2 regions of the Oceanicoccus sp. KOV_DT_Chl genome follow, and region 1 is predicted to be linked to the other one. Evidence: riboswitches for the same ligand, from Rfam matches in the RefSeq annotation. Region 1 holds a riboswitch; the other holds the start of a gene.

Region 1 (4,422 bases):
TCAGCGCTTGCTGAGTAATGCTATTAAGTGGGTGTCCAGCGATGAAGCAAAACGTTGGGCGCGCTCAAAAAATCATTAACATTGACTATCTTAACCATTAATAAATGAAGGATTAACCCATGAAAGCGGCTGTGTTTAAAGAGGTGGGTAAACCACTCAGTGTCGAATCGGTAGCTGACCCGGCGCCAGCATCCTCCGAATTGGTGATGAAAGTGTCGTACTGCGGGATTTGTGGCACTGATTTACATGCTACTCGCGAAGGTTTAACGACCGCCTGCTGCGGCCAGATTTTAGGTCATGAATACGTTGGTGAAATTGCTGAGGTCGGCAAAGAGGCGGAGGGTGATTGGCGAGTAGGTGATAGAGTCTGCGCCTTGCCTTTTATTGCCTGTGGTAAATGTTTAGCCTGTGCCGGCGGCCAGTTTTTTCAATGCATGAATAAAAAAGTATCCGGCGTTGATGACCAGGGTGGTTTTGCCGAGTACGTGACCACAGGTTGCCGTGAAACTATTTTGCTGCCAGACAGTTTGGATTTAAAAACCGCCGCTTTGGTTGAGCCGCTGGCGGTAAGTTTGCATGCGGTTCGCGTTGCCGATTTAAAAGCAGGTAGTCGTATATTAATAATGGGCGCGGGGCCGATAGGGCTGACGGTGGCGCTGTGGGCTAAATTCTTTGGTGCTCGCGATGTGGTGGTTAGTGAATTGGCAGATTCACGAGCACAGCTAGCTAAAAAAATGGGCGCTAACCATGTGATAAAACCTGATTTAACCGCAGGTGCGGAAGGTTTGTTAACTCAGTTTAGTGATCTCACAGGTGCAGCTCCCGATATTATTTTCGAATGTGTGGGTGCTCCCGGTTTATTGCAGCAATGCATGGAAATGGCACCTTACGGTGGAAAAATTATTCCCGTGGGTGTTTGTGAACAGCCAGACAATATCATGCCCTTTTTCGGTTTGATTAAAGAGCTGAATATTCAATTTGCTATTGCTTATACCAAAGATGATTTTGAAACCTCGATAGCGATGTTAGCGGATAAACGGATTGATATATCGCCGATGATTACTGATGTGATAGGTCTTGATGACTTGCCTGATGCGTTCGAAGCATTAAAAACACCCAGTAATCAGTGCAAGGTGTTAACTAAAATCGGCTAGGGGTAGTGATAGCTCTCTCTTTTTCTTGTCATTCCCGATCAAGTCGATGATAACTTTGGCTTATTTATAGTGTTTCAGATTTATCCTGAGCAATAGCGCGCGAAAGCGGGAAGCGATCCGGCGAGAAAAGCTAGCAAAATAATAAAACCAGGCGTGAAGGAAATATGGCCACACTATTAGCTCATATACAGGTATTTTCAGGCAAGGAAGCCGATTTTGAAAATGTCATGAAAGAAATGTACCGTATTACTCATGCCACTGAGCCCAACTGTTTACGCTATGAATATTGGCGTGGTGAGAAAGAAGGATTTTATTATTGTTTGCTGTCGTATAAAACCAATCAGGATTTTTGGGAGCATCAGGCGAGCGATCATCATGAAGGCTATATGCAGGATTTTGTCGCATGTATTGAAGATTTGAGGCTGGAGTCGCTTGACCCTGTTGCCAATGCTTCGCCACTTATGCCCGCTGCGGAACAAGCTGTATCAGCGAGTGTTTCTGCAGCCGTTAAAAAACAGGCGTTGGCTTTTCCGATTGGGGTTAAGGGTTGGTGGAAAGCTTTTCACTGAGGCAATAGCGTTATTCAATGTGCATAAAAAAACCCGCCGAAGCGGGTTTTTTTATGGGAGTACCGGGAAGCGAAAATTACTTACGCTTACGGCCAATACCCGCCAAACCTACAAGAGCTGAGCCAAACAACCAAGCTGCAGCTGGTACAGGTACTTCTGATGTCTCAAAACTATAAGTCAAAGTGTTACCACCGCCACTGAAACCACCATTAATATCATTGGTGATAGTACCTACAGAGCCATCAAAAGAATAAGTGTAGGTATTAGAGGTTGGAGGAGTGCCAACACCAGGACAAACCGCGGCTTCGAATGATCCGCTACAATTATCAACGGTTGCAGCACCACCAATTTGGCCTGCGCCGTCACCAGTAACAGTGATTGCAGACAGTTCAACAAGAGCATTCAAGCCAGGAGCGATAATGATATCCATGTCGTAGTCTTCAACTGAGAAGCTGAATGAGCCATCGGAATCGTCAAATGTACCAACCAAAGCAGGAGCGGCAGGGTTGAATACGATAGTTGCTTGCGCGTTTGTTGCACCAGAAAGAGTACCAGTTACATTGAATACTGCAGCGTTTGCTTGTGCAGCGGTTACAGCGATTGCAGTTGCTAATAATAGTTTTTTCATTGTTATATCCTCGAGGTTTCTCGAGAAGGGTAACCGGCTGTCTTACTTAGGTACTGATCCCTGTTTTGCAAGCTATCCATTATGCTTGACCACCTAATTCTTAAGACCCTTGGTTTTCCGTCCCTGCCTCACGACAGGTTTGGCGTTTGCCTTCAATTTAGTTTTATTAGTTTGAATAACGTTTCTTCTTATCAGATACGGGTTAGTCCTTTTAATTCCATTTATAGATTGGTTATAGCACCAATCTAAAACCCGATTACTGTCAACTTTCCTCGTATCTTGCTTTGGTTAATACAAGTATGGTGCCAAGTATTAAATAGCTAATAAAAACAGGTGCTTATGTTTTAGTTCGTGAGTAGAGCAGTTTTTGCGGCCCAGATCTCGACTTAATCTGTAAGAAAAACCGTCAAGTATGTTTTTATTGACAAAGAAAACCGGATAGATTGATTTTAATTTTGTTCGAATTTGTGGCTTAACTATTATCTTGAGCCTGTTCGTTCAACGGTGGCTTCGATAGGTCCCATTTTGGCCTGGATCAGACGGTGTTTTTATCAAAAATAAGCATATCAGAGTTTTTTTTATAACTATTAGCTTGGATTAGTGGGTACTTTGAAGCAAAGTTTAAGTGAGTGGCTAAAAGTTGGGCTAATTTAGGGTGGCTGGAAGGTTTTGGTGCTACTTTGACATTTCTAGTGGTGTCAATGTTGCTGTTCTGTAATAAATATCGACACAAATTGATTTTTTATTCCTTTGTTGCCCTGATTTGGGGCTGTATTGGCTGAGAGGTTGTTGGCCTGCCTGAGACAGTGATTATTTTGCTCCTTTCTAGTCCCTAAAGCGGCCCTGGCTGCTATAAATCGATAATCAATTCCCCATTATTTGCGCCATTAAATAGCATATTAAAGCTGCTTTGGAAGTCCTCCAGCCCTTTGGTGCTGGACGAGCTTGCGTTTTCCTTCGTTGGATGGTTTGACAGTGGCTCTGATTTTATTCAGCTGAATATCATCACCGTCAGTAACCGCATGACGAGTAGGTGATTGTTCCAGACAGTAGGGCCCTTTGTGGGTATGAGGGATTAAAGTAAGTGCCATTCTACGAAGAGACTACTTTAACGCTGCACTAGTGGCAGCGTTAAAGAGTAGGTTGATTAGTGCGGACAAGTATTAGTTAAACGAGGGTGCGGTTGATGGTTATTCAACCGCATTGATTGTTTATTCTGCGTTAGGAAAATTCAGTTCGCCGCGATAATAATCAACGCCCACGAGCTTAGCCATTTTTTCATTAAACTCTTCACCCTGTAGGCAGTTAATCTCCATCCATTCATCATTGCTGACTTTGTTTTTGGCAGCGACGGTCTCAACGGCATCAGGCCCTACTGGGTAACGGAAATGGGGCTTGTCCGATTCGATCGCGTGTGCAATCGCGCTGGCAACATCATCCGGCATCGCCGGGCGAGTATGACCAAACATAAAAAACCGCGCTAAACGATCCAGTGTTTTCCGGTAAGGCGTTTCACCTTCAGGTAAGCTACCTTTAGCCCAAATTGGAGTTAACACGACACCGGGTTCGATAATTGATACCTTGACGTTGAACTCCGCCATCTCCATGGCGAGCGCTTCGCTTAAGCCTTCCATTGCCCACTTGGATGCAGAGTAGTGAGCGTGACAGCCCATAACAACCTGGCCTGCCAATGAGCCCACCGTGACGATACGGCCAGAATTTTGTTTGCGCATAATGGGCGTGACTTCGCGCAGCACGCTGACGTTGCCGAAATAATTGGTTTCGAAAATTTCCCGGACTTCTTCCAGTGGTGTTTCTTCAACGGCGCGACCGCCGCCAATCCCTGCGTTATTCACCAGTGCATCAATACGGCCGTGCTTTTCCATGATTTCAGTAACAGCGGTTTTGATAGTGGCGGGATCGACTAAATCCAGTTTAATGATACTAACGGGTAAATTTTCGGCGTCGATCTTTTCTTTTAGTTCGGTTGCCCCGGCAGGATTTCGACAAGCGCCATAGACCGTGTGACCTTTGCGTGCCATATGCAGTGCTGTTTCCTGGCCAATACCAG
Region 2 (4,422 bases), on a different contig from region 1:
TATGGGCAATCAGAATATCTCGACCATGTTGGGCGTGAAACTTCATGATGTCGAATTCTTCGTTGGTTAGCTGGCCCTCTTTGTTGAGTACTTCGTTAGGCGTACGCATTTTTCCAACGTCATGCAGCATCCCGGCAAGCCCCAGTTTGTTGAGGTCTTCTTCACTTGCGCCTAAATGGCGACCAAAGGTAATTGCCAGCAAGCCGACATTGACGGAGTGTTCCGAGGTGTACTCATCTTTTTTTCGAATTTTGGACATCCACATCATGGCATCCGGATTGCGCATGATACTCGATACACATTCCGAGACGCTGGATTTAACGTCTTTAATATTGATACCTTGGCCGAGCCTGACATCGTCCATAAAGGAACGCGTTAATTGGGTTGCGGTAGAGTGGGCGGCGCTTGCGCGAGAAAACTCTTGTTTGTTAGTCGCCGAAGTGGTGTAAGGTTTCACTTTAGTTTTGCTGCTTTTTACACTACTAGTCCGCTCCTCGGCAGCGGCCCAAGTGTCTTCATAGCCCTCGACGTAAACAAATTCGCAATGTTCTGCGATAGTCTCAATTTCTTCCAAACTGGTAATTTTAAAACCCTGTAAAATAAAAGGCGTTTCTAACCAAGGGCGGTCTAATTCGGAAACATACATCCCCACCTTTAAACCAGATACTGGAATGGGTGTTTTTTTGTTTTCCTGAATAGTGCGGCCGGGCCGGACAATGGTTTTTTTCACAGGTTTGTTACTGCTCTTGTTATGAGGGCTTGGCCCAGCGCCAATGAAAATATTTGCATCTTATACTTGCTGGTAGCTAATCAATCTTCTTAGTTTAGCTAATGGTCTGCTAGACGCCAGAATAATTACCTTAAAGCAGCTTGCAATAGGCAATAGTACTTACGATTTCTTCTAAATTAAGTTGCTGTTGGTACTAACAAATTCTAGTTACTACGCACTGCCGACTTGTTGCAATACGCTATAAACACTAATATGCACGGCAAAATTGTCGAGAGTTAAAATATGGATGCACTAACGCTATTACATGGTCGCAATTCAGCACCAAGGTTAACCGAGCCAGCCCCTGAGGGCGCTGAGTTAGCGTCGATGTTTAAAGCCGCTTTTCGTGCACCAGACCACTCCTGGCTTAGACCCTGGCGTTTTTTAACCCTGCGCGGTGAGGCGCGTAACTCGCTAGGAGAGTTATTAGTAACAGCTACTCAGGCTAGAAGGCGGGCTGCGGGGGAGGCGCCACTGTCAGCAGAAGAAATGGTTAAACTGGCTGCGAAACCGTTGCGAGCGCCCCTGATTATTATTGTTATCGCGGCCATAAAGGCGCACCCCAAGGTACCTGCGGTAGAGCAGCTGATATCTGCGGGTTGTGCGGCCCATAGCCTATTGCTGGCGGCGCATGCACAAGGATATGCAGGTGTATGGCGGACCGGTGATAATGCTTATGATGACATCGTTAAAGACGGGTTAGGAATTGCAACAACAGAGGAATTGGTCGGCTTTGTATATTTGGGCAGTGTAGATGGCAACTATAAACCATTGCGTGAATTAGACCCTAGGGACTTTGTCAGCGAGTGGCCTTGAGGGGGCTGCAATGCTTGGATCACCGCGGTATGGGGATTTAAGTACCGGATCGATGCCTTGTCGGTCTTGCCCGCTTAGTACTATTACTTATTGACCCGATTGCGTTAAATGGCGAAACTAGCGAAGTTTTAAGGCATTGTATGCCAACTTGCAATATGAAGCCCGTCTCTTACGGCTTCTCGAAATGGCAAACTCGGGGCAACCCGAGGACGCAAAACCAGTGCCCAGCTGATATAGCTTAGGGTCGAACGGTTACCGAAGGAAGTGGTAGCACTATAAACCACACTTCTTGATCAATGTCTGCTCAGCCAATTATATTGGCGGCGACGTAACGTTTAACGTTTGAGATTATGAGTCGATGGCTATCAGTAGTGAAAATACTTCACCGTCAATTTTCAATAAACTTTATCAAAGTAGTAAGCAGCCGCTACTGTACAGTTTGCTATTGTTGGCAGCCGTGGTACTGGTCGCTTCAGTCAGTAATTATTTAAGTGGTGATCGTAATTTAGATGTGACCGGTGCTGACGCCGTTTTTTTACATCGTGACTTTAGCAGAACACCTTTTGCGTTGATGGATGCTTATGATGCTTGTGTTTATGAGGCGCAATCTAAATTGGGTAACAGTTTGTTGCGCAGTGAAATTCTACCACTGTCTACTCGGTATAATTACGATCGTAATAGCTATAAAGTTGTATTGGATGTCGATGTTGGCACAGTCCACGAGTGGCTAGATGCTCATATCTATTGTGATATTGATCCCGAAGCGCAAGAGCTGAGTTACTACAAAGAGATATACCGGGGCGAACCTTCATTATTAGCCAAAACCATGAGCATGTTGGGCGATTTGATTAATTAACACTCGTCAACTTTAAGGCTAGCTTCCCAGCCTAGCATCGCTTTTTTGCGAATAGGGTTCCAGCGGTAGTGACCTAATTCCCCCATTCCCTGGATCACCCGGTGGCAGGGAATCAGTAATGCTATGGGGTTTTTTCCGACAGCACTGCCGACCGCTCTGGCCGCAGTAGGTTGGTTGATCGCCTTGGCAACCTCGGCATAGCTAGCGACAGCACCCGATGGAATTCTCAGCAAAGCTTCCCAAACCTTGAATTGAAACTGGGTACCATTAACCCATAGTTTCAGCGGTGAGGATAACGGTCGTGGCGATTTTGAAAAAACCTGTGTCACTACAATTGCTGAGCTGGCTTGGTTTTCTTCTAATATCGCTAACGGCCACTGGCGCTGTAACGCCTCTAACAAATATTCTATGTCTTGAGGTTGTTCAATAAAATCCAGCCGATGAATGCCGCGCTCAGTCAGTGCGATAAAACACAAACCAAAGGGGCTGGGATGTACTCCGTAGATAAATGTTATGCCATTGCCACCGTTTTTTATTTCGCCCGGCGTTACGGCATCCAGGCTAACAAAAAGATCGTGCAGGCGGCTGCTCGAGGACAGGCCGCTATCGCCAGCTGCTTTCAATAGACTGGCACCATCCAGTAATCTACTCCGGGCCTGTTCCCGGGTGAGATATTGCAAGAACTGTTTTGGACTGACGCCGGCCCATTCTGTAAAGACTCGTTGGAAGTGGTATTCGCTAATCGCACAGTGCTTGGCAATAGCGGCTAGTTCTGGCTGTTCGCCCTGGTGCTGGTCGATAAAGCGCAAGGCATTGGCCACCAGTTGATAGTGGCGTTGCTGCGTTTCTAGCTTGTTGTGCTGTAGGGATTTCATTCCGGATACAGTAATCCCTGAAACAAAAAATGACCACCCGATAATTGCTATTTTTTTGCTTAGGCAGTCAGGAACCAGAGAAATAGCAAAATGAGGGTGACGATAGCTCAAACACTGTTATAATTTTGATACAACAAAAATATCAGCTGCACTGATTTTATTATGGCATCGAATATTACAGAACTAAAAACAACGATGTTTCTCACCCCGGTAATCAGCACAATCTTTCGGGTGTCTCTATTGTTATTTTAAAATTAATCGGATGGCGGGTTAGTGGTGATAAACCTAGCCAGCCTAAATATGTACTGGCTGCGGCCCCTCATACTAGTAACTGGGACTTCGCTTTACTGCTATTAGTGTGTTTTAGTCTTCGTCTGGACGCACATTGGATGGGCAAAGATGATATTTTTATGCAGCCATTCAAACGTCTAATGATTTGGTTGGGTGGGATTCCCATTGATCGCAGTAAAAAAAATAATGTTGTTGAACAGATGGTAAATTATTTTCAGAGTGTTGATAATTTAATTGTTATTGTGCCGCCAGAAGGGACGCGAAGTAAAGTTGAGCGTTGGCGCACGGGTTTTTATCATATTGCATTGAATAGCGAGCTGCCTATAGTGTTAGGGTTTATCGATGCCGCAAATAAAAAAGTTGGCTTCGGTCCTGCCTTTGTTCCCACCGGTAATGTTGAACAGGATATGCAAGATATTCAGTCTTTCTACCAAAATTTTCAGGGTATCAATCCTGAAAATTTTTAGTGGTAGTCTAATTCTATGCTTGGGGACTTTTTTAGGTCGATATTTTTTCTCTCCCGGTTACCCTATTTGTCATTAAAGTGGTAACTTTTGGTCATTGTTTGCAGACATTGATATCACTAGTATACCGATCAATGATTTTACCTATATAGAGGCTGTTTGTGACTACTCATTTATTTTGTCGTTTTATTTCGCTGGCATTGTTATTCGTCAGTTTGATTGTGCAGGCGATACCGGCAGAGCAAACTATTCAACAAAGTACTCAGGTTGTTACTACCGAGAGTATTGCTAATCAGAGTGATAATAATTGGTTAAGTTACGGTAAGGACTATCTGGAGCAACGCTTCAGTG

Evidence for each region. A riboswitch is a leader RNA that binds a small molecule or an ion and turns the genes downstream of it on or off. The one in region 1 is predicted to bind cyclic di-GMP.
Region 2: it holds a riboswitch for cyclic di-GMP, as region 1 does, so the genes downstream of both, UNITIG_RS21830 (hypothetical protein) here and UNITIG_RS23510 (VPLPA-CTERM sorting domain-containing protein) in region 1, are expected to answer to the same signal.

Annotation. Positions count from the first base shown of each region.
Region 1 covers NZ_FQLF01000002.1:1,072,139-1,076,560, reverse strand. Annotated here, with positions in the region: gene UNITIG_RS08755 (ThuA domain-containing protein) at 1-79, shown strand, start outside; gene UNITIG_RS08750 (alcohol dehydrogenase catalytic domain-containing protein) at 120-1,154, shown strand; gene UNITIG_RS08745 (putative quinol monooxygenase) at 1,319-1,723, shown strand; gene UNITIG_RS23510 (VPLPA-CTERM sorting domain-containing protein) at 1,800-2,351, opposite strand; cyclic di-GMP riboswitch class I at 2,377-2,505, opposite strand; gene UNITIG_RS08735 (SDR family oxidoreductase) at 3,563-4,422, opposite strand, start outside.
Region 2 covers NZ_FQLF01000007.1:131,464-135,885, reverse strand. Annotated here, with positions in the region: gene UNITIG_RS21840 (HD-GYP domain-containing protein) at 1-730, opposite strand, end outside; gene UNITIG_RS21835 (nitroreductase family protein) at 1,013-1,585, shown strand; cyclic di-GMP riboswitch class I at 1,762-1,845, shown strand; gene UNITIG_RS21830 (hypothetical protein) at 1,944-2,441, shown strand; gene UNITIG_RS21825 (bifunctional transcriptional activator/DNA repair enzyme AdaA) at 2,438-3,316, opposite strand; gene UNITIG_RS21820 (lysophospholipid acyltransferase family protein) at 3,484-4,074, shown strand; gene UNITIG_RS21815 (PQQ-dependent dehydrogenase, methanol/ethanol family) at 4,233-4,422, shown strand, end outside.